DNA from 4 places in the Bradyrhizobium sp. USDA 4506 genome. Region 4 is predicted to be linked to each of the others. Evidence: riboswitches for the same ligand, from Rfam matches in the RefSeq annotation. Region 4 holds a riboswitch; each other region holds the start of a gene.

What was found. Region 4 has a riboswitch for cobalamin ahead of ACVIHF_RS32495 (TonB-dependent receptor). Riboswitches for the same ligand answer to the same signal wherever they lie in the genome.
Region 1: it holds a riboswitch for cobalamin, as region 4 does, so the genes downstream of both, ACVIHF_RS30795 (TonB-dependent receptor) here and ACVIHF_RS32495 (TonB-dependent receptor) in region 4, are expected to answer to the same signal.
Region 2: it holds a riboswitch for cobalamin, as region 4 does, so the genes downstream of both, metE (5-methyltetrahydropteroyltriglutamate--homocysteine S-methyltransferase) here and ACVIHF_RS32495 (TonB-dependent receptor) in region 4, are expected to answer to the same signal.
Region 3: it holds a riboswitch for cobalamin, as region 4 does, so the genes downstream of both, ACVIHF_RS08765 (DUF1636 family protein) here and ACVIHF_RS32495 (TonB-dependent receptor) in region 4, are expected to answer to the same signal.

What each region holds. Positions count from the first base shown of each region.
Region 1 is NZ_JBSSBM010000002.1:6,056,340-6,061,951, forward strand. It holds gene ACVIHF_RS30790 (PepSY domain-containing protein) at 1-1,024, opposite strand, end outside; gene ACVIHF_RS30795 (TonB-dependent receptor) at 1,027-3,303, opposite strand; cobalamin riboswitch at 3,411-3,605, opposite strand; gene ACVIHF_RS30800 (CobW family GTP-binding protein) at 3,834-4,763, opposite strand; gene ACVIHF_RS30805 (amidohydrolase family protein) at 4,765-5,612, opposite strand, start outside.
Region 2 is NZ_JBSSBM010000002.1:329,991-335,602, forward strand. It holds gene ACVIHF_RS03985 (hypothetical protein) at 57-260, opposite strand; gene metE (5-methyltetrahydropteroyltriglutamate--homocysteine S-methyltransferase) at 307-2,637, opposite strand; cobalamin riboswitch at 2,742-2,966, opposite strand; partial or broken gene ACVIHF_RS03995 (isocitrate lyase/phosphoenolpyruvate mutase family protein) at 3,000-3,690, opposite strand; gene ACVIHF_RS04000 (hypothetical protein) at 3,819-3,962, shown strand; partial or broken gene ACVIHF_RS04005 (ribonucleotide-diphosphate reductase subunit beta) at 3,999-4,163, shown strand; gene ACVIHF_RS04010 (hypothetical protein) at 4,423-4,635, shown strand; gene groL (chaperonin GroEL) at 5,213-5,612, opposite strand, start outside.
Region 3 is NZ_JBSSBM010000002.1:1,401,670-1,407,281, forward strand. It holds gene cobD (threonine-phosphate decarboxylase CobD) at 1-656, shown strand, start outside; gene ACVIHF_RS08755 (cobyric acid synthase) at 839-2,287, opposite strand; gene cobO (cob(I)yrinic acid a,c-diamide adenosyltransferase) at 2,299-2,952, opposite strand; cobalamin riboswitch at 2,989-3,200, shown strand; gene ACVIHF_RS08765 (DUF1636 family protein) at 3,295-3,669, shown strand; gene cobW (cobalamin biosynthesis protein CobW) at 3,666-4,700, shown strand; gene cobN (cobaltochelatase subunit CobN) at 4,700-5,612, shown strand, end outside.
Region 4 is NZ_JBSSBM010000002.1:6,417,591-6,423,202, forward strand. It holds gene ACVIHF_RS32480 (ABC transporter substrate-binding protein) at 1-5, opposite strand, end outside; gene ACVIHF_RS32485 (ABC transporter ATP-binding protein) at 212-985, opposite strand; gene ACVIHF_RS32490 (FecCD family ABC transporter permease) at 982-2,025, opposite strand; cobalamin riboswitch at 2,138-2,335, shown strand; gene ACVIHF_RS32495 (TonB-dependent receptor) at 2,445-4,727, shown strand; gene ACVIHF_RS32500 (hypothetical protein) at 4,840-5,013, shown strand; gene ACVIHF_RS32505 (ABC transporter substrate-binding protein) at 5,218-5,612, shown strand, end outside.

The sequences.
Region 1 (5,612 bases), 360 kb from region 4:
CGTTACCGTCGTCGAGCAACATTAACCGGTGTCCGCCGATCCAGACGAAGCGGGCCTCCACCGCCGGCATCGATGGCGACGACTGGAAGCCGGCGACGATGTCGGGCGTCTCATGGCCGCTGTAGCCGATTGTAATCTCGCGGGTGATGCCGCGTGCCGAGAACGCGCCGCCGGGATTGAGCGACAGCCAGCCGCTGAACATCCAGGTCAAGACGCAGATGCCGCCGATCAGGCCGGCGATGTGATGCCAGGCCATCCAGCCGCGATAGGGCGAGACGGCGCCATCAGCGTAGCGGCGCATCAGCCGCAGGCGGAGGACGCCGATCCAGAAGCCGGTGATCGCGACGACAAGACAGACACCCGAGATCCACAGCACCACATCCCGCCACAGCGGGCCGTCCTTGCGCAACACGGTCGGATAGATCCAGTGCGGGATCGAGCCGAGCCAATTCCAGATCCGCTCGCAACGCGTGGTGTCGAGCGCGATCTCGCCGCTGCGCGAGGAAACGTAGAATTCGGTGCCATCGGCGTCCCCGAGGTCGATCAGATGGAGCGGCCGCAACGGATCGAAGCGCGCGGTCACCGACCATTGGTCGCGCGTGATCGTTTCGATCAAGCGAGGCCGCACGGCATGCGGATGATGAGCGGCAATGGCCAGCGCCTGGTCCGGCGTGATCCGGTCGATCACGCTGCCGTCGGTCGCCGAAATCGTGATCGCCCCTGCCTTCCAGCCGGTCACCCGATAGACGGGCGTGTCGTCCATCATCGAAAGCCGCAAATCACGCGGATAACGCTCGACACCTGCGATCGCCATCGCGCGATCGGGTGCGAGCTGCACCTTGCTCCAGGGAATGACAGGAAGCGCGGCGAGGCGCTCGCTGTCGGTAAGGCGCGGAAAGGCCACGTACATCATGACAAGGCCGGAGATGAACCACATCGCGAACAGGAGACACGTCGCAATGCCGATCCAGCGATGGACGATATAGAGCCACCGCCGCCCGCGCCGGATCAGAGCGTTGCGCATGGTCAGAACTTCACGCTGACGGACAATTCGGCGGTACGCGGCATGCCGAGCAGCCACTGCCCGGTGCCGTTCGAGGTCACCGCGTAGGCCTTGTCGAACAGATTGTAGAGGCGGAACGCGACCGTGGTGCGGTCATCCGGCTTCCACCTGACGCCGCCATTGACCACGTTGTAGCCTGGCCGCAGCTGGGTGTTGGCAAGATCGGAGTACATCGCACCGACGATCTGCACGCCGCCATAGGCCGACCAGTTGGGCGCGAAGTCCCAGGTCAGCCAGACGTTCGAGACCTGCTGCGGCACGTTGACCGGGACATTGCCGTTGAAGCTGACGATCTTGCCGCCGGCCACCTGGCTGTTGTTGTCGTATCTGGCGCGCAGCAGTGCAAGATTGGCGTCGACGCGCCAGCCGTCGCTCAGTGCGAGCCCGATCGATCCTTCGACCCCGCGGGATGATTGCTGGCCGATCTGCAATGCCAGGCCGCCGGTGGGATTGCCGGGATCGGGAATCGTGAGCCCGGTCTTGACGATCTCGTAGGCAGCCAGCGTCCACTCGCCGCGGCCGCCCCAGAACGATTGCTTGACCCCGATCTCGGTCTGCTTGCCGGTCGCAAGCTGGAACGTTTTCTGCGTGGTCGACAGTGAGATCAGATTGCTGACCGGATCGACGCCGACCGCGTACTGGCCATAGAACGCGAGGTTCTTGATCGGCTCGTAAACGAGCCCCGCGCGCCAGCTGGTGCCCGATAGCGCCGTCTCGAAACTGTTCGCCGGCGTCTTGTAGTCGGTGCGATCCACCTCGGGACGGTCATACCTGACACCGGTCACCAGCGACAACTGATCGGTCAGCAAGAGACGATCCTCGGCGAACAGCGCGTATTGATTGACGATCGCATTGAAGCCCGGCGTGGTCGCCGTCGTCGTCGCGAAGAACGATCCCGGATCGAACACGTAAGGATTGACCGACGACGCGCCGCCATAGGGCGAGTTGTTGGTGTGGGTGAAGTCGATCCGGTTGACGTCGAAGCCAGCGACGACCTGGTTCGCAAGGCCGAACACGTGACCGCTGAAGGTCGCATCCATCCGGTTGCCGAGCTGCTTCTGGTCGTGGAAGATCTCGATGTAGCTCGCGCGATCGATCAGCCGGGTCTTCGGATTCCAGGTATAGTTTTCGATGTCGCGCCAGTGCCGCTCGCTGGTCAGGTAATACAGCGTGTTGTTGACCTTGATGCCGTCGGCGACGTCCCACTCGGTCTTGAACTGGGTCCAGCTGTCCTGATAGCGGATCGCGCTGTCCAATGCGTTGTAGTTCTTGAAGCGCAGCGCATCCTGGATCGAACCGTTGATCAGCGGCGTGCCGAAATAGCGCGACGGGCTGCGGTCGCCGTAGTCCTCCGACAGCGTGAAGGCCAGATTGTCCGACGCCTGCACCCGCACGGCAGCGGAGACCACCGCGTTCGAGGTCTTGTCGCGATCGACCCAGCCGTCCGACATGTTGCCGGTGGCGTTGATGCGGTACGACACATTGGGATTGATCGGACCGGTGCTGTCCACCGAGAGCCGCCGGGTCATGTTGCTGTCGAGCGAAACTTCGGCCTCGTTGTAGGGCGTATTGAGCGGTTTCTTCGGGATCACGTTGATGACGCCGCCGATCGCGCCTTCGCCGTACAGCACCGAGGCCGGGCCGCGCAGCACTTCGATGCGCTGCGTCGACCAGGTGTCGTAGGGGAACGTCAGCGTGCCGGAGCCGATATAGAAGCGCGTGCCGTCATACAGCGTCATCACCGAGTTGCTGCCGGCAAAGCCGCGGGTGCTGAACGACAGGCCGCCATTGCCGGGTGCCGGCGTTGCGATGAAGCCAGCCGCGTCCTGGGTGACGGCATCGAGCACATTATGCTGGCCGCGTTCAGCGATGGTCTGCGCCGTGATGATCTCGACGCTGGCCGGCGTCTGCAGCGGCGTCAGATTGAGACGACTGCCGGTGCCGCCCTGCGTGGTGGCATTGAGCGTCGGCGATGCCGATCCCGGTACGCCCGACGCTGCGACGCGCGGCGCGTTGCCGGTTGTTGCGATCGTCGCGGGCCTCGGCCGCGCCGCGGCGGCCACGGCACGGCTTCGCGCCGCGGGCTTCGGCCTTGCCACAGCGGAAGGCGCGACCTCAATCGGATCGAGCCTGGTTGGTGGAGGCGTTTGTGCCGAGCCTTCGGCCGGCAACAGCAGCGATGACAGGGAGCAGAGAAGACCGAGGCGCCATTTGCGCGCAACGGGAGAGGACGGAGACATGAAAAGGACTCGCGGTAACGTGGCACGTCACCGCGAACGCGGACTGGCGCATTGCCCAAAAGGCAGTGCTCCGATCCCACCAGGACGCCCCCGCCCGATGTGCTCGCGTGTGACCACGACTGACGGCAGGTCTCCTGGCTCACGGGTCATCGCCTGTCGACGCCTTCCCGGGCCGATGGCCCAGTGGCAATTTGACGAAAGGCTCGCCGTTTACAGTTGCGGGGACAGCTGCGGCATTGGGGTTACCCTCGCACCGCATTCCCTTTTGATCCCCGAAGGGAACCGTCGGCAAAAACGATAGGTGCTGGCTGCAGGGCTGTCAATTCGATGCGATTGTCGCACACATGCTTTGCGAGATGCTGCTGCGGCGATGACACAGCGACGTCGAGGGCTGACGCCGAAAGGCAACCCGTCATCCTGAGGAGCGCGGCACGCGCGTCTCGAAGGATGCACGGCCCGGCTGGTGGCCGATTCATCCTTCGAGACGCTGCTTCGCGGCTCCTCAAGATGACGGGAAACGTAGGTTCGCGTCACTGAGCCTCGACACATCCCTGCATCACCTCATCAATCTCCGCGCGCGACAGCGCACCCATCTCGGCGATGAACACGATGCGCGTGCGCGGCACGCCGGGCGACGGCACGCCGCCCGCAGCCAAGGTCGCGCGGCCGCCGGCGAGTTGAAGCACGGTCAGCCGCCCGGGCTGCTCCACCGTCTCGAACAATCCCTTCGCCCGCGCCAGCTTCGGCGCCAGTCTGCCGATCGCCTGCTGCAAGCGCGGCAGCACGACGGGCCGCTCCGAGGTCCAGCTCAGCGTCTCGAAGCGATCGGACGCCGGCCGTCGCGGCGCGGTCTCGCGCGGAGCCGGCACATGATCGAGGTCCGTCGGGAACAGCAGCGCGGCCGGCACCTCGCCATGCAAGGCATCGACCACCACGGCCGCCGGGCGCACCGCACGCACGGCGTCGCGGATCGCGGCGCACGCGGCGGCGTCGGCCAGATCGACCTTGCTCAGCGCCACCACGTCCGCCGCCCGGAGCTGCGAGCGCAGCAGCGCATCGTTCAGCATCGCCGCAGGTTGCGTCGCGTCGACCACGCACAGCACCGTCTCCAGCGGCGCCTCCTTCCAGATCACGGGATCCATCAGGTTGCGCACGATGTCGGCGGGATCGGCGATTCCGCTGGTCTCGATCACGATGAATTCGGGACGCGGATCACGCCGCAGCAACGTGGCGAGTGTGCGCAGCAGGTCGCCCTCCAGCGTACAGCAGATGCAGCCATTGCTCAGGCTGACCACGCCGTCGCCGGCGCCGGCGATCAGCTCGGCGTCGATATTGATCGCACCGAAATCGTTGACCACCGCGGCGATGCGCCGTCCTTGCGCATGCGCCAGCAGATGGTTGACGACCGTGGTCTTGCCCGCCCCGAGGAAGCCCGCGACCAGCAGGATCGGGACCGGCACCTCAGCCCCCCGTGATAGGCCGGCGCACCGGCCGGCCGGGACGCGCCGCGACATCGAGGACACCATCGCTGATCAGCGGCTGGCCGCTGACCACGAGATGCCGCACGCCCTCCGCCGGACGATTCATCGCCGAGAAGGTCGCGCGATCGCTCAGCGTCTCGTAGTCGAACACCACGACATCGGCGTCGGCGCCGACCTGCAGCCTGCCCTTGGCCCGCATCGCCGGCGTGCTCGCCGACAGGATCTCGGCCGGGATCAGCGCGCATTTGCGGATGCCCTCCAGCAGCGACACTTTCTTGCGCTCGCGCACCCATTCACGGATGAAGCGGGTGAAGCAGCCGGCCGAGCGCGGATGCGAGGTGGCATCGTCCGGCAGCGGCCAGGCGTCGCCGCTGTAGGGACGGCCGTCCGACAGCGTCCACGGCATCGCGTCGGAGGCGATTGCGCCGCCCGGATACAGCACCGCCATGTCGAGCAGATCGCGATGATGCGCGTTGTTCTCGATGTCGAGCACATGCCACAGTACCAAGGTCGAGGGCTCTTCGGCCTGTGCCGCCAGCAGCTCCTCGCGACTGCCGAAACGGTGACCGTCGGTCACGCGCTGCACCGAATCATAACCGAGGCCGTTGCGCTCCTCGAATTTCGGATCGCTGAAGAAGGTCGCCGCCAGCACGGTCGAGCCGGTGCCGTAGGGATAGGCCTCCACCGTGATCGGCAGGCCCTGCGCCTGCGCTTTCGCGATCAGCCCAACACAGCGTTCGATATCGGTCTTGCTCGACGAGTTGAAGTGGCAGATGTGCATATGCGCGCCGGTGGCGCCCGCGTAGCCGATCAGGCGGATATAGGCCT
Region 2 (5,612 bases), 6.1 Mb from region 4:
ACTTTCCGCAAAACGGCGGGTATCGGACTTGCGTCCGGCCGGGTCGGTTACTGACTTCACGAGGCTGACACCCCCGATGTTCCGAGATGGATAGCGAGAATGTCCTCTGGAGTCTCTCGGACCTCGATCGTCTGAGCGCCGCTGCCGACGAACTCCAGGATCGTCTTGTCGCCGTCCCGCCACATCCCGCCCACCAGCGAGAAGTTGACATAATACGGCTTGCCGCTGTCGAAGCGGGTACATCTGATCCAGAAGCGCATCGGCATTCTCCGGTTGGGCGGGCGTCGGCGATCCGCGTTTCCGCGCCTATAACGCCTTGCGCAACTCGCGTGCGGCAGCGACCATGTTGACGAGCGCGGGACGCACTTCTTCCCATCTGCGTGTCTTCAGGCCGCAATCGGGATTGATCCAGAGCTGCGAGTCCGACAAACGTTTTCGGGCCAGCGTGATGAGGTCCCTCATCTCGGTGGTTTCGGGGACGCGTGGAGAGTGGATGTCGTAGACTCCAGGACCGATATCGTTAGGATATTTGAAGCTGGTGAACGCATCGAGCAGTTCCATCTTGGACCGCGACGTCTCGATCGAGATGACGTCGGCGTCCATCGCCGCAATCGCGTCGATGATGGCGTTGAACTCCGAGTAGCACATGTGGGTGTGGATCTGCGTGGCATCGGCAACGCCCGTCGAGCAGATGCGGAAGCTTTCCACGGCCCATTCGAGATAGGTCTTCCACTCGGAATGACGCAGCGGCAGGCCTTCGCGCAAGGCGGCTTCATCGATCTGGATCATGGTCGCTCCGGCCTTTTCGAGGTCGGTAACCTCGTCGCGGATCGCGAGTGCGATCTGGCGGCAGGCTTCGCTGCGCGGCAGGTCGTCGCGAACGAACGACCAGTTCAGGATCGTCACCGGTCCGGTGAGCATCGCCTTCATCGGCTTCTTGGTCAGCGATTGCGAGTAACGCCACCACTCGACCGTCATCGGTTTCGGCCGGGAGACGTCACCGAACAGGATCGGCGGACGAACATAGCGCGAGCCGTAGGACTGCACCCAGCCATACTGGGTGAAGACGAAGCCGGAGAGCTGTTCGCCGAAATACTGCACCATGTCGTTGCGCTCGAACTCGCCATGAACCAGCACGTCGAGCCCGATCTCCTCCTGCCAACGTACGGTGCGGGCAGTCTCCTCCTTGAGGAACTGCTCGTATTGGGCGTTGGTCAGTGTGCCCTTGGCGTGGGCCGCGCGAGCATTGCGGACGTCGGCGGTTTGCGGGAACGAGCCGATAGTCGTCGTTGGGAAGGCAGGCAGGGCAAAGCGTTTGCGCTGGACTTCGGCGCGGCTGGCAAAGGCGCTGGTGCGACGGCGCATCGCGTCGTCGATCGCCGCCATCCCCTTGGCAACGGCCGCGTCGTGGATCTTGGGCGAGGTCTGGCGTGCCTTGGCGGCCTTGTCCGAGGCGGCTAGGGCGTCCGCGACGCTGGCGTCGCCGGCCAGTGCCTTCGCCAGCGAAGAGAGTTCGGCGATCTTCTGCACGGAGAAGGCAAGCCAGCTCTTCACATCCGGGTCGAGACCGGTCTCAAGCTCTAAGTCGATCGGCGTGTGCAGTAGCGAGCAGGACGGAGCGATCTGGACGCGGTTAGCGCCGAGCTTGGCGATGACCGGCTTGTAGCGCTCGACCAGCGCCGACAAATTGGAGCGCCAGACGTTGCGGCCGTCAATGACGCCGAGCGAAATCACGAGATCCTGGCGGGCACCGGATTCGATCTGGCTCAGTTGCTGCGGTGCGCGGATCAAGTCGACGTGCAGACCTGCCACCGGCAGGGCCAACGCGGTCGCGATAGTGTCGCCGATCGCACCGAAGTAAGTGGCGAGCATGATCTTGATGCCCGGTACGTCTTTGGCGAAACGCGCATAGGCGCGCTGGAGCGCATTCCCGTCGGTCTCGTTGAGATCGAGCACGAGGCAGGGTTCGTCGATCTGGACCCATTCTGCGCCGCGCCTGGCGAGCTCCTGGAGAACCTCGACATAGACCGGCAGCAGGCCGTCGAGCAGCGAGACCGGATCGACCGAGGCATCATGGCTCTTGCCGAGCTTCAGGAGGGTGACAGGGCCGACGAGCACCGGACGGGTCTGATATCCGAGCGCTTTCGCCTCGTCATACTCTTCGATCACCTTGCGGGACGAGAGCTTGAATGTCTGTCTCTTGTGAAATTCCGGGACCATGTAGTGGTAATTGGTGTCGAACCACTTGGTCATTTCCTGCGCTGTCGCGCCATGGCCATGGTGGGCGTGACTGCAGCTCGCGTCGTGCGCGTCGCCTTGCGAACCACGCGCCATCGCGAAATAGGTCTTGAGCGAGACTGCTCCGCCCTTCCAGCCATAGGCCTCGGGGATGGCACCGACCATCACGCTGGTGTCGAGCACGTGGTCGTAAAGCGAAAAATCGTTCGACGGTATAATGGTCGCGCCGAGTGATTTCTGGCGTGCCCAGTTGGCGACACGGAGCCCGGCTGCAGCTTCGAGAAGTTGCTGCTCGCTGATCTTGCCGGCCCAGAAGCCTTCGAGCGCGAGTTTGAGTTCGCGGCGCGGCCCGATGCGGGGCGTGCCGAGTGTTGCAACTGGAACTGAAAGAGAAGTCATAGCTTTAACCCCAGGTGGTGGGGGCAAAAGGCCATGGCGGACGCTGGCAGGGCAGCCGCGGATGCGGCAGCTGCTTGGCGTACCACCGGGACACCCCGCCCGTGGACGATTATGTTGTCGGGGCAGGTCTCCTGGCTCGCGGGTCGTCGCCTGCATCCGGCCTTCCCGAAGCTTTCGCTTCAGTGACACTGATGGACGCGGGCTCACCGCTTACAGTTGCGGGGGCAGCGCCGGCATTGCCTCAATCCTGAACGGATGGAAAACGCACCGGCTTCCCTCTTAGCTCCGGATCAAGCGGGACCCGGAGAACCTCGACGTCTCCGATTATCTGCAACGGCGGGCTCTCGTCAACCTATCGTCGATCACTTGCGTTGCGGCATGCCGGACGGAACGATTGTTTGAACGATCGAAGAATCGAGAGCTTCATAGTCGTGTAATCCAATTGCCGCATAGAGTTCCGCGCGCGTCTGCATCCGCTCTACGATCTTGGGCGTGCCACCATCACGTAAAATTGCAGCATACAATTCTGCCTGCGCCTTGTTCGCCACTCGCAATGAGGACACAGGCCAGATCACCATGGCATATCCTATCGCCTCGAACTCGGCGGCGGTGAAGAATGGGGTCTTTCCAAACTCCGTCATGTTCGCGAGAAGCGGCGCGCCGGGCATGCGCGCCGCAAAAGCACGGAACATCTCGGCCGTGTTGAGTGCCTCCGGAAAGATCGCATCGGCCCCGGCCTCCCTATAGGGCTTTTGCCCGGGCTACGGCGCCAGCGAGGCCCTCGCTGGCGGCGGCGTCGGTCCTGGCGATGACCATGAGATCGCGACGCGCTTTTGATGCCGGCGCGACCTTGGCCGCCATGTCATGCGCATCGGCGACTTCTTGTCGTTCAGATGGCCGCATTTCTTGGGCAGGATCTGGTCTTCCAGATGAAGCGCGCCGGCACCGGCATCCTCAAAGACGCGGGTGGCGCGCATCACATTCAGCGCCGCCTCACCGTAGCCGGTGTAGGCATCGACGAGCAGCGGCAGGTCCTGCGGCACGGACGATCTGCGTTTCCTTCCATCCCACGGAGACACTGACCTCCGTCAGCGGTCAGAAAGCGCTTCAAGCGCTTCGGCTCATTAAATCGAATGTTTCGTCGTCAATTCCGATGCCGTGTAAATCAGAGGGGCAATGGCGTGACGATCGAATGTCCGGGCGCAGCCGAGAGCGCCATTTTGCGGGTGTGCGGTATCGTCGACCACAAGCTGCAGTGGTTACAGGATGAGCTTCTCACCGCGATGTCCGGCGATTTCACGGTCGTGAACGAGTTCCTTGGGTGAGACCTGAAGGCGAGAGGGCTGTGGGACGAGGTGATAGTCTCTAATCGCCGCTATGCCCAGATCGGGCTCGCGCCTGTCTTCGCCGACGTTGAGAACGCGTTACCGTGGATGTCGGAGGCGATGGATCTGAAGAAGGAGAAGAACTCCTTCGAGACCGGCGACATCGAATACCAGAACGGTGGCGCGCTCAGCTGGGATTGAGCATCGGGTCACGATGACGACCAGTGCCTTTTCTAGTTGAAATCGCGCTTACGCGCTCAAACGGGCGGGGCGGGATTATAGTTTCGGACCCGCGCATCACTATGAAGATAAGTGGGAACTGGCGCACCCGATACGATTCGAACGTGTGACCTTTACCTTCGGAGGACAAAGCGCCCTGTGCGGCTTTCTTGAGACTGTGTCGTCGAAGTCACCAAAGGGTCTGAGCTTCGGCCTATGTTCACACGGAGCGAGGACTTCCATGTACGATGTCTACCTGAACGAACGGAACGACCTTCTCGTCGTTCCTCGCGGCAATTCCATTCCGATCGATCTCAATAGGAACTGGCGGAAGAAACGTATCGTACGCTCGGTAAGCGAGCAAATCCGCGAAGATGTCCGGGTCTATGGCTACCATCGGCGAAAGCTGCCGCTAAGTCGCTCGATGAAAACCTTTGCTGAAAAGCAGGCTTGATCTACAAACAACGAGTGATGGCAAATTGCAAACGGTCGTAAATTCGCGGCGTTTCATTTCCGGACCGATTGACGCACCGAGGGCTCCGAATCTCCTTCAGAGCGGGCGGCATGGCAAGCGATTGCCTGCCACACGCGGGACGTGACTTTAATCCGAGCGGTTTCTGCGCCTCAGTGGTCCACACGGTATGTCCGTGTCTGAAACCACGTCGCGACGGGTACCAGTTTAGGAACAGCGGGTGTGGAGTCGGGGTCCAGCAGCCGCGTCAAAATCCAGCCGAAGTAATTCTGCAAATCGGATCCGATTTCATCAAGTCATCTGCGGTCCAAAACGTTAGCGATCGCACCTGCCCTACGGCTCTACGGCGCCGATCAACGAGAGGCTTTGCGGGCTAGTTGGCTTCGTTCCGCTCGCAAAACAAAGCGATGCGATGAATAGCGTGTTCGTCCGGAGCGATGGTTAGGCCAAGATCCAGCTCGGTTTCTCAAAAAGGGAACCGTGAGCAAGCTGGGCGGCTCAGTCGAAAACCCTGGCATTGCTGCCAGGGTTCTGCCTGTCGATCCTTTGAGAGGCTGGATCAGAAGTCCATGCCGCCCATGCCGCCGCCCGGAGGCATTGCGGGACCGGGCGCGATCTTTTTCGGCAGCTCGGCAACCATCGCTTCCGTCGTGATCAGCAGCGCGGCAACTGAGGCGGCGTTCTGGACAGCGATGCGCACGACCTTGGTCGGGTCGATGATCCCCTTGGAGACAAGGTTGCTGTACTCGCCAGTCTGCGCGTCGAAGCCGTAAGGGTACTGATCCTTTTCTAGGACCTTACCGACCACGACCGAGCCATCTTCACCGGCGTTGATCGCGATCTGCCGAGCTGGCCAGGACAGCGCCTTGCGCACGATCTCGACGCCGGTCTTCTGGTCGTCGTTCTTGGTGCGCAGGACCTTGAGCTGCTCGGAGGCACGGAGGAGGGCGACGCCGCCA
Region 3 (5,612 bases), 5.0 Mb from region 4:
CGGTGTTGTCGGCCGCCGGCTGGGACGTTGCCGAGGTGTCCGATCTCGCCGCGCTTGCGGGTGCGGACATTGCGATCGTCGTCAATCCGAACAACCCCGACGGACGACGCCATGATCGGCGGGAGTTGCTGGCACTGCTGCCGCGCGTTGGCCGGCTCGTCATCGACGAGAGTTTTGCGGACGCCGTTCCTGACCTGTCCCTTGCACCGGAAGCAGGACACGCGGGGCTGCTGATCCTGCGCTCCTTCGGCAAGTTCTACGGACTTGCCGGCTTGCGCCTCGGCTTCGCGATCGGCAGCGAGGCGGACGTCGCCGCGCTTGCGGCGAGGGCGGGCCCATGGCCGGTTTCGGGAGCAGCAATCGCGATCGGGCGGCGCGCGTTGCTCGATCACGACTGGGCAACGGCGACGGCTGCGCGGCTCGCGGACGACTGCGTCAGGCTCGCTGCAATGGCGCGATCGCGGGGCTGGACGCTGCTCGGTGGCACGTTGCTGTTCCGGCTCTACGAGACCGGCGATGCGTTGGCCGTGCAGGAGAAGCTTGCGCGCAGCCAGATTTGGTCGCGGGTTTTCCAGCAGAAACCGGGATGGCTGCGCCTCGGCTTGCCGGGCAGTGAGCCCGAGTGGTCGCGCCTTTCCGCCGTGTTGTCGCGCTGATTGCGACGGCGCTGCGCTCCCTCTCCCCGTTCTTACGGGGAGAGGGCTGGGGTGAGGGGCCGCATCCGCATATTCGGCGACAGCTGCGGTTGCGGAGACTCCCCCTCACCCGGAACGCATCTAGCGATGCGTTCCGACCTCTCCCCGCACGCGGGGGCGAGGTGAGAAGGAATCATCTCGCTTTAACGCGCCAGCGCGAGCAGGCCTTCGACATCGAGATGGGTCTCGATGTGCTCGGCAAGCGCGTCGAGTGCGCTCTCGACCCTGGCGCCGTAGGGCTGATCAGCCGCCGCGATGTCGAGTTGTGCAAGGAACGCCTTGCGGAAATCGTCCGAGGCGAACAGGCCGTGCAGATAGCTGCCGTGAACGCGCCCATCTGCGGAGACAGCGCCCTCAGCCGTACCGTCGAGTGATGCAAAGGGCCGCGCGCGATCCGGGCCGTCGGTGCGCCCGATATGGATTTCATAGGCGTTGATCGGCTGGCTGGTCGCGGCATGCACCGCGCTGGCGCGCGTCAGCGTCTTCTGTTCGGTCATGGTGGTTGCGACATCGAGCAGCCCGAGGCCGCGTGTTTCGCCGGCGGGCCCCTCGATCCCTTCAGGGTCGGCGACGGTCTGACCAAGCATCTGATATCCGCCGCACAGGCCGAGGACATGGCCGCCGCGGCGATGATGTGCCAAGAGATCGATGTCCCAGCCCTGCGCGCGCAGGAAGGCGAGATCGCCGCGGGTCGATTTCGAGCCGGGCAGGATGACGAGCTTCGCATCACCTGGGATGGCTTCGCCCGGACGTACCATCACGAGATCGACGCCGGGCTCCAGCTTCAGCGGATCGAGGTCGTCGAAATTGGCGATCCGCGACAGCGCAAGGAACGCGATCTTGCACTGGCCCGGCTTGCGCGCCTCGCCGAGCCCGAGCGCATCTTCGGCCGGAAGTTCGCCGGCGCGGACGAACCAGGGCAGCACGCCAAATCCGCGCCAGGCGGTGCGCTCTTCGATCAAGCGATAGCCGTCATCGAACAATGTCGGATCGCCGCGGAATTTGTTGATGATAAAGCCCTGGATCATCGCGGCATCATCAGGGTCGATCACCGTCTTGATGCCGACGAGCTGCGCGATCACGCCGCCGCGGTCGATGTCGCCGACCAGCACCACGGGCACGTCTGCTTTGCGCGCAAAACCCATATTGGCGATATCGGCTTTGCGTAAGTTGACCTCGGCGGGGCTGCCGGCGCCCTCGACCAGCACCAGATCGGCGCGCTGCTTCAGGCGCGCAAAACTCTCCAGCACCGCGCCCATCAGCGATGGTTTCATGCCGGCATATTCGCGCGCGCGTGCGGTGGCGATCCGTTTGCCGTGCACGATGATCTGGGCGCCGACATCGGTCTCGGGCTTGAGCAGCACCGGGTTCATGTCGGTGTGCGGCTCGACGCCGGCGGCGAGCGCCTGCAATGCCTGCGCGCGTCCGATCTCGCCGCCATCGACGGTCACGGCGGCGTTGTTCGACATGTTCTGCGGCTTGAACGGCAGCACGCGCAGGCCGCGCCGTCGGGCGGCGCGGGCGAGGCCGGCGACGATGAGCGATTTGCCCACGTCCGAGCCGGCTCCCTGGATCATCAATGCGCGCGCCATCGTGATGCCCGTCAGAACTCGACGCCCGGCTGGGCCTTGATGCCGGAGCGGAACGGATGCTTTACCAGCGTCATCTCGGTGACCAGATCGGCAATCTCGATCAGCTCCTCCTTGGCGTTGCGCCCGGTGAGCACGACATGGGTCATCGGCGGCTTCGACGTGGTCAGGAAGTCGACGACATCGGCGATCGCAAGGTAATCGTAGCGTAGCGCGATGTTGATCTCGTCGAGCACGACCATGCGCAGGCTCGGGTCCGCGATCAGCTGCCTGGCCTTTTCCCAGCCGGCTTGCGCTGCCGCGATGTCGCGGGCGCGATCCTGCGTCTCCCAGGTAAAGCCTTCGCCCATGGCGTGAAATTGACAGAGATCGCCGAAATGCCCGGTGAGCAGGCGGCGCTCGCCGGTATCCCAGGCGCCCTTGATGAACTGCACCACGGCGCAGGGAAAGCCGTGAGCCACACAGCGCACGATCATGCCGAACGCGGAGGACGATTTTCCTTTGCCGGCGCCGGTATGAACGATGATCAGGCCCTTTTCACCGCTCTTGGTCGCCATGATGCGGTCGCGGGCGGCCTTCTTTTTCGCCATCTTGTCCGCGTGGCGCGCATCCGGCGAAAGATCGGTGCCGACGGCGCCGTCTTCAGCGTCCTTTCCATCAGAAGTCATCACATTCCTTCGGCTTGACAAGTGCGAGGCTTGGACGAATGGTGGTCCTGCGTTGGTTCCTGTCCTACGACAGGCGAAGAGGGAATGCGATAGGGCTCCGCTAAATCGGGCCCGAAGCGCAGCCGCCCCCGCGACCGTGACCGGAGAGATGCCCAAGCCACTGATTCCATACGGAGTCGGGAAGGTGGGCATCGAAGGGTAAAACCTGCTCCGCAAGCCGGGAGACCTGCCAACGCAGCATGTTGTGAAACCGGCGGACGGGGTGTTCCGCGACGGGGAACGAACCTGTCCAAAATCGGTTCGTGTGCCTCATCGCTTCCCGCTGTCAATCCAGGAAGGGCGATGAGCGTCACACTTCATGTCTGCATCACCTGCCGCGCCGGCCAGACGTCGGCGGAAGGTGAACTCGCGCCCGGTGCACGCCTGCATGCCGCGCTTGTCGAGGCCGGCGTGCCCGATGACGTCAATCTGGTTCCCGTCGCATGCCTGTCGGCCTGCAGCCAGGGCTGCTCGGTCGCGCTCAGCGCGCCGGGGCGCTGGTCCTATGTCTACGGCCGACTGTCCGCTGATAATGCCGCGGATGTGATCGCCGGTGCCTCCGCCTATGCGGCGGCGCCCGACGGCATCGTGCCGTGGCGCAGCCGTCCGGAAATCTTCCGCAAGCAATCGCTCGCCCGCATTCCACCTCTTCCCGTCGTGCCGGAGGCCGCAGAATGACCACGCTCGCCAAAATTCCGGTCACCGTCGTGACCGGCTTTCTCGGCTCCGGCAAGACGACGCTGATCCAGCATCTGATCCGCAATGCCAACGGCAAGAAGCTCGCGGTGCTGGTCAACGAATTCGGCAGCGAAGGCGTCGACGGCGACATCCTGAAGTCGTGCGCCGACGCCAATTGTCCGGCCGAGAACATCGTCGAGCTCGCCAATGGCTGCATCTGCTGCACCGTCGCCGACGATTTCATCCCGGCGATGGAGCAGTTGCTGGCGCGGAACGTGAAGCCCGATCACATCGTGATCGAGACCTCGGGGCTCGCCCTGCCGAAGCCGCTGCTGAAAGCGTTCGACTGGCCGGAGATCCGTTCGCGGATCACGGTCGACGGCGTGATCGCGCTCGCCGACGCCGAGGCCGTCGCCGCCGGCCGTTTTGCGCCTGATCCGGCCGCGGTGGATGCGCAGCGTGCAGCGGACGACAATCTCGACCACGAGACGCCGCTGTCGGAAGTGTTCGAGGACCAGATCGCCTGTGCCGATATCGTGCTGCTGACCAAGGCGGATCTCGCCGGGGCGGAGGGGATCAAGGCAGCGAAAGCGGTGATCGCGGCCGAGATGCCGCGCGAGGTGCCGATGTTGCCCGTCGTCGACGGCACGATCGACGCGCGCGTGATCCTCGGGCTCGGGGCGGCGGCGGAAAGCGATCTCGCGGCGCGGCCGTCGCATCACGATGGCGAGGAGGAACACGAGCACGACGATTTCAATTCCGTCGTGATCGATCTTCCGGAAGTTTCGGATGTCGACGCGCTGGTCGCCTCGATCAAGGGGCTGGCGCGCGAGCAGAACGTGCTGCGCGCCAAGGGCTACATCGCGGTCGAAGGCAAGCCGATGCGGCTGTTGGTGCAATCGGTCGGCGAGCGGGTGCGGCATCAGTTCGACATGCCCTGGGGTGCCCGGGCGCGGCAGTCGAAGCTCGTCGTGATCGGCGAACATGCCGACATCGATGAAGCCGCGATCAGGGCACGGCTTGGTGTCTGATGCACGTCGTCTTCCGCGAGAGCCGCGGCCTTGAGGAGACCGCGACGCCAAGGGACCTCGGCCAGGATCCGGCCGATCTCGTGGTGTTGTCGTTTTCCGACAGCGATCTTGCTGCCTTCGCGGCCGGCTGGCGGCGCGGCCGTGCTGCGCTGCCGTCGCTGCGGCTCGCCAATCTCGCGGAGCTGCGCCATCCGCTGTCGGTCGATACCTATATCGAGCGGACGCTCTCGCACGCCCGCGGCATTCTGGTGCGGCTGATCGGCGGCGAGCCCTATTGGTCATACGGGCTGGCCGCGGTGCATCGGCTGGCGAAGGAGCGCGGCATCGCCCTGGTCGTGCTGCCGGCCGATGGCCGCGACGATCAGCGGCTGGATGAATTCTCGACCTTGCCGGTCTCGACGCTGCGCCGTCTGAAGGTGTTGTGCGACAAGGGCGGCCCGGTTGCCGCTCAGGCCGTGATCGCGCAACTGGCGCTGGCGTCCGGACTCTATGCCGGGCCGGTGGTCGGCGAGATCGATCTTCCCGAGATCGGCGTCTACGATCCCCGGCGCGGAGCCATCGCGGCGTTGCCGGCACCGGATGGCCGGCCGCGCGTGCTGGTTACGTTTTATCGTTCTTATCTCGCGGCCGGCGACACGGCACCGGTCGATGCATTGATCGATGCATTGCGTGAGCGGGGCTTTGATGCTCATGGCGTGTTCGTCACTTCATTGAAGGCGGCGGGCGTGGCCGATTGGCTGCGCGTTCAGTTCGCGCAATGCGCTCCAGCGGCGATCGTCAATGCGACCGCGTTTTCCGCGGCCGGTGACGACGGCACGACGCCCTTCGACGCCGCATCATGCCCGGTGTTCCAGGTCGCGCTGTCGACCGCGCGGCGCGAGGATTGGGCCTTGTCGCTTCGCGGCCTGTCGC
Region 4 (5,612 bases):
ACCACCGCACCAAGATGAAGCGAAGCGAGATGGCTGCCACGCTGAAGGTGCGCCCCCTCTCCCGCTTGCGGGAGAGGGTTGGGGTCGGGGTCGTGCCGCAATGAACGCTCTTTGAGTGGAGAGAGCCCCCACCCGCTGCGCTCTTCGCGCGCAGCGACCTCCCCCGCAAGCGGGAGAGGTGAACTGAGCTCGTGGTGAGGCCGTGGCCACATCACACGTCCGCCCACGGCACGATGACGACCTCGCGCTGAAATTCGGCACGATAGGCGCTGATGCGGAACACGCTGGCGAGGACGCTCTCCGACAATGCCTCGACGGGCGCGCCCTGCGCGGCCAGCCGCCCCTCCGCGAGCACCAGCACGTGATCGGCAAAGCGCGCGGCGAGTCCCAGGTCATGCGTCACCACGATGACCAGCACGCCGGTGTCGGCAACGTTGCGCAGCTTCTGCATCACGTCGATCTGGTGGCGCGGATCGAGCGAGGCCGTCGGCTCGTCGGCGAGGATCACGGGCGCCTCCACCGCGAGCACCCGGGCCAGTGCGACGCGGCTGCGCTCGCCGCCGGAGAGTTCGGTGACGCGGCGATCGCTGAACTCAGCGACGTCGACCGCCTGCATCGCGCGCAGCACCGCCTCCACATCCGTCTGCGACAGCCGCGCCGGATCGGTCGCACCGTGCGGATAGCGGCCGAGCGCGACGATATCGCGTGCCGGCAGCGGCCAGTGCACCATGTGGCCCTGCGGCAGATAGGCGAAACGTTTCGCGCGCTCGCGCAGCGGCAGCGACGCCAGCGCATCGCCGCCGATCCGGATCTCGCCGCCCGACGGGATCAGCCCGGCCAGCGCGCGCAGCAGCGTGGTCTTGCCGGCGCCGTTCGGCCCGACCAGCGCGACCAGATGGCCCGATGGCAACGACAGGGAGACATCGTGCAGCACCTTGCGGCTGCCGAGCGAGGCATTGAGCGCGGCAGCCGAGAGCAGCGTCATGCCACGCCTCCGCCGAGCGCGCGGCGTTCGCGCATGATCAGATAGAGGAAGAACGGCACGCCGATGATCGAGGTCAGCACGCCGACCTTGATGTCTGAGGTCGAGGGAATGATGCGCACCGCGATGTCGGCGGCGAGCAGCAGCGCCGAGCCGGTGAGCGCGCTCGGCACCAAGAGCCGCGCCGGATCGTGACCGATCACGGGACGCATCAGATGCGGCGCGACGAGGCCGATGAAACCGATCGTGCCGGTGACTGCGACCGCGCCGCCGACGCCGAGCGCCACGCCCGTGATCACGAAGAGCCGCAACCGCCCGACGTCGACGCCGAGGCTCTGCGCCGCCTCCTCGCCAAGCGTCAGCGCGCGGAAGGCGCTCGCCTGGCTGAGCAGGATGGCGGCGCCTGCGATAATGAAGGGCAGCGCCAGCGCGACGTGCTGGAAGCTGCGGTCTTCCAGCGAGCCGAGCAGCCAGAACGCGATCTCCAGCACCACGAACGGATTGCTCGAGAGATTCATCACCAGCGCGGTCGCGGCTCCCGCAAAGCTCGAGATCGCGAGCCCGGCGAGGATCAGGATCAACAGCCCGGCATTGCGGCCGGCGATCGCAAGCAGCGCGAACACCGAGCCGAACGCGGCGATGATCGCCACCACCGGCAGCGCGTAGGAGCGCACATCGGCGAGGCCCAGCGCGATCACCAGCACCGCGCCGAAGGCGGCCGATTGCGGCGCGCCGAACAGCGACGGCGAGGCCAGCGGGTTGCGCAGCAACCCTTGCAGCGCCGCGCCTGACAGCCCAAGAATACCGCCGATCGCGAATGCCAGGATGGTGCGCGGCAGGCGGATCTCGCGCACGATCACCTGCGCCACATCGCTGCCGCCGCCGAACAGCGCCTCGATCACCGCGAGCGGCGACAGCCGCACCGGCCCGATGCCGAGCGAGATCACCAGCAGCAGCAGCACAAGCGCGAGCAGCGCCGCGGTGGCGCCCCACCGGCGCCGCGCCGCGACCTCGGCCGCCAAGGCAAAATCCTGCACGCTCATCGGATCCATGCTCTTACAGCGATCGTCGTGGCAGACAAGCGACACTCGACAAAAACCGTGGCCGCACGGCCATTGCCCGACTTCCGCCGGATTGACTTTGCTACCCGGCCGAACCCTAGATGAACATGACGGTTCTTTCATGAGATGAAAAGGGAATGCGGTACGGGGAAACTTCCCCAACGCCGCGGCTGCCCCCGCAACTGTATGCGGTGAATCCTTCGTCACAGGCCACTGGGAATCTCGGTCCTGGGAAGGCGACGAAGGGTAACGACCCGCGAGCCAGGAGACCTGCCGTCAGCCGTGGTCACACGCGATGCTGCCGGTCGGGGAGTACAGGCATGAGCTTCACCTGATGCTGTGAGCACGATGGTGAGACTGGTTCGCGGTGACGTGCCACTGACGTTGCCGAGGCCTTTCTTATGTTCTCCTTCCCTTTCCATCGGCGGCGCCGCGCGCTTCTGCTCGCGTCGACGATGATCGCGCCGGCGACGATGCTCGCGCCGGCATTCCTTGTCTCCGCAGCGCGGGCGCAGCAGGCACCCGCTCCCGATCAGCTGCCGGCGATCGAAGTCACCAAGCCGGGCGACCAGAACGTCACGCGCGCCAGGCCGGCCGCTGACGAAGCGCCGGCGCCGCGACGCCCGGCGCCGGGCACCTCGCAAGGCAACAATACAGGCAGCGGAGCCGGATCGGGCACGACAGGGACCGGTGTGGCCACCGGAACGGGCGGCACCGGCGGCCGCCAGTTCGCCGGCATTGTCGGCACCTCCTCGGCCGTGATCACCGCCGACGACATCGCGCATTCGCCGGTGCAGTCGTTGCCCGAGATCCTCGCGCAGGTGCCGGGCGTGCAGCTGCAAACGCCCTATGGCGGACCGAACGGCGCCAAGACGTCGGTCGACCTGCGCGGCTTCGGCGCGTTCGCGACCGACAATACCCTCTTCCTGCTCAACGGCCGCCGCCTCAACGACGTCGACAAGGCCGGCTTCGACCTCACCACGATTCCGCTCGATTCGATCGAGCGCATCGAGATCACGCGCGGCAACAGCGGCGCGGTGCTCTACGGCGACAACGCGGTGGGCGGCGTCGTCAACATCATCACCAAGACCGGCGTCGGCGGCCCGCCGACGACGATGCGGGCCGAGGCCGGAGTTGGCTCGTTCAACACCCGCATGGCCGCGGTCTCCGCGGCACTCAATTCCGGCCCGTGGTCCACCTCGTTCTACGGCAACGGCATCAAGTCGGACGGCTACCGCGTCAACAATGCGCTCGACCAGCGCAACGCCGTCGGCAACATCAACTACACGACGCCGGATCTCACCGCCTTCCTGACCGTCACCGGCAGCGACCAGAAGCTCGGCCTACCCGGCGGACGGCTGGTCGATCCGTCGATCGGCGTGAACGAGCTGCTCACCGATCGCCGCGGCGCCGCGACGCCCTTCGACTATGCCAACCAGCAGACCGCCAGCGTCACCGCCGGCTTCACCAAGACGCTGATGAACGGCGTCGACCTCATCGTCGACGGCGGCTGGCGGCAGCGCGAGACGCAGAGCGGCTTCTTCGGCACGGTGCCGACCATCAGCTTCGCCTCGACCTACAATGACGCCGCGCTGCAGACCTGGTCGCTGACGCCGCGGCTCAGCGTCAAGAACGTGATGCTGGGCGTGCCGTCGACGATCCTGACCGGCATCGACTATTACGATTCGACCTTCCGCGAGGCGCGCGGCGCCTATCAGGGCGTCGACCCGTTCCACATCTACAGTATCGAGCAGCAGTCCGTGGCCGGCTATTGGCAACATACGCTGGGCCTGTTGCCGACGACCGACTTCTCCTACGGCGCGCGGGTTCAGAACACCAGCATCTCGGCGCGCGATCGCTACGACCCGAATGCGCCATTCGCATTCGACACCCAGGCGGCACCGCTCGACAGCAACGAGACGCAATACGCGCTGCATGTCGGCATCGAGCATCGCCTGACCGACACTTTCTCGGTGTTCGGCCGCGCGGCACGCGCATTCCGCACGCCTGATGTCGACGAACGCGTCGCGTCGGGTCCGTCATTCGACCCACTGACCTTCGCCCCGATCCCGCAGAATTTCCAGCTCAAGACCCAGACCTCGCAGGATGTCGAGGGCGGCTTTCGCGTCAGGACCAACCGCTTCCAGGTCCAGTCCAGCGTCTATCTGATGGATCTCGAGAACGAGATCCATTTCAACCCGGTGCTGTTCTTCAACACCAACCTCGACCCCACCCGCCGCTACGGCTCGGAGACCAGCGCGGCGCTCAAGGTCAGCGACAGCGTCACCCTGCGCGGCGGCATGGCGATCACCCGCGCGGTGTTCCGCGAAGGCATCTGGGCCGGCAACGACGTGCCGCTGGTGTCGCGCTACACCGGCAATCTCGGCGTCACCTGGAATATCTGGCAGAACTATCTGGTGTTCGACGCCACGGTGCGGGCCTGGAGCTCGCGCATCATGGACAACGACCAGGCCAACACCCAGAGCCGGATTCCCGGCAACGCCACCGCCGATATCAAGCTGAGCGGGCAAGTTGACCGCTTCTTCTGGTCGCTGAGCGTGAACAACCTGTTCAACGCGCTCTATTACGACTACGCCATCGCGAGCACGTTCACCGAGGGCCGCTTCTCGGCCTACCCGCTGCCCGGCCGCACCTACATGGTAAAGGCCGGCGCGACGTTCTAGAGCATGATCCGGTGGGGCGGGTGTGCCCCGCCGCACCGTCTCCGAATATTACAAACGCACGGAAACTGGGGTAGAGTTCCGGCAGCTGATTTGACCCGCGCAGGGGAAACGCATGGCCAAGGCCGGGAAGCAGACCAAGGGCGGCACGAAGACCAAAGACAAGGCCGACGACAAGTCGAAGAAACCTCCGCCACCCGCAGCGCTACAGGACGACGAGTACTACGAGGACGGCGACATCGCCACGCCGAAGCTCGACCGCTACGGCAATGATGACGAGCCGTTGTGAGGCGCGGCGAAGATCGATCGACCGATCCCGCGCAGTCGCGCGCGGCGGCCTCGTAGGTTGCGAACTACCGAGCCCGGCTCATCCTCGCCAAGCAGACATTAGGTCGCAGCGAGGTCATGGGCCGGACCACCCTTCCGGATTGGTTGCCCACCCCCTGAATGCTAGGCTCGCATGGACGCTGGGTCCTTGCTGGGGGGCGGTGCCATGAGATTTGCGAAGGCAGTGCTCACGGTCTTCTGCATGATCGCGTCGATGTGCGACCCGTCCGATGCGCAACAAGCTCCCAGGAAAGTAGGAATCCTCGTCAACGGCGGCCCGTCGCCGCTCTTCGATTCCATCAAGAAAAATCTTCTGAGCGACTTCGCCGACCGCGGCTATCTCGAAGGACGCGACATCGTCATCGAACCGCGATTTGCCGAATCGAAGCTCGAGCGCCTTCCGGGCCTCGCCTCGGAGCTGGTCGGTGCGAATGTGGATGTTATCCTTGCACTCGGCGGCCCGGCGTCGGTGGCGTCGCAGAAGGCCACGTCGACGATCCCGGTGATCTTTGCGATCGTCACCGATCCGGTCGCGTTGAAGCTTGTCGCCTCGATGGACAA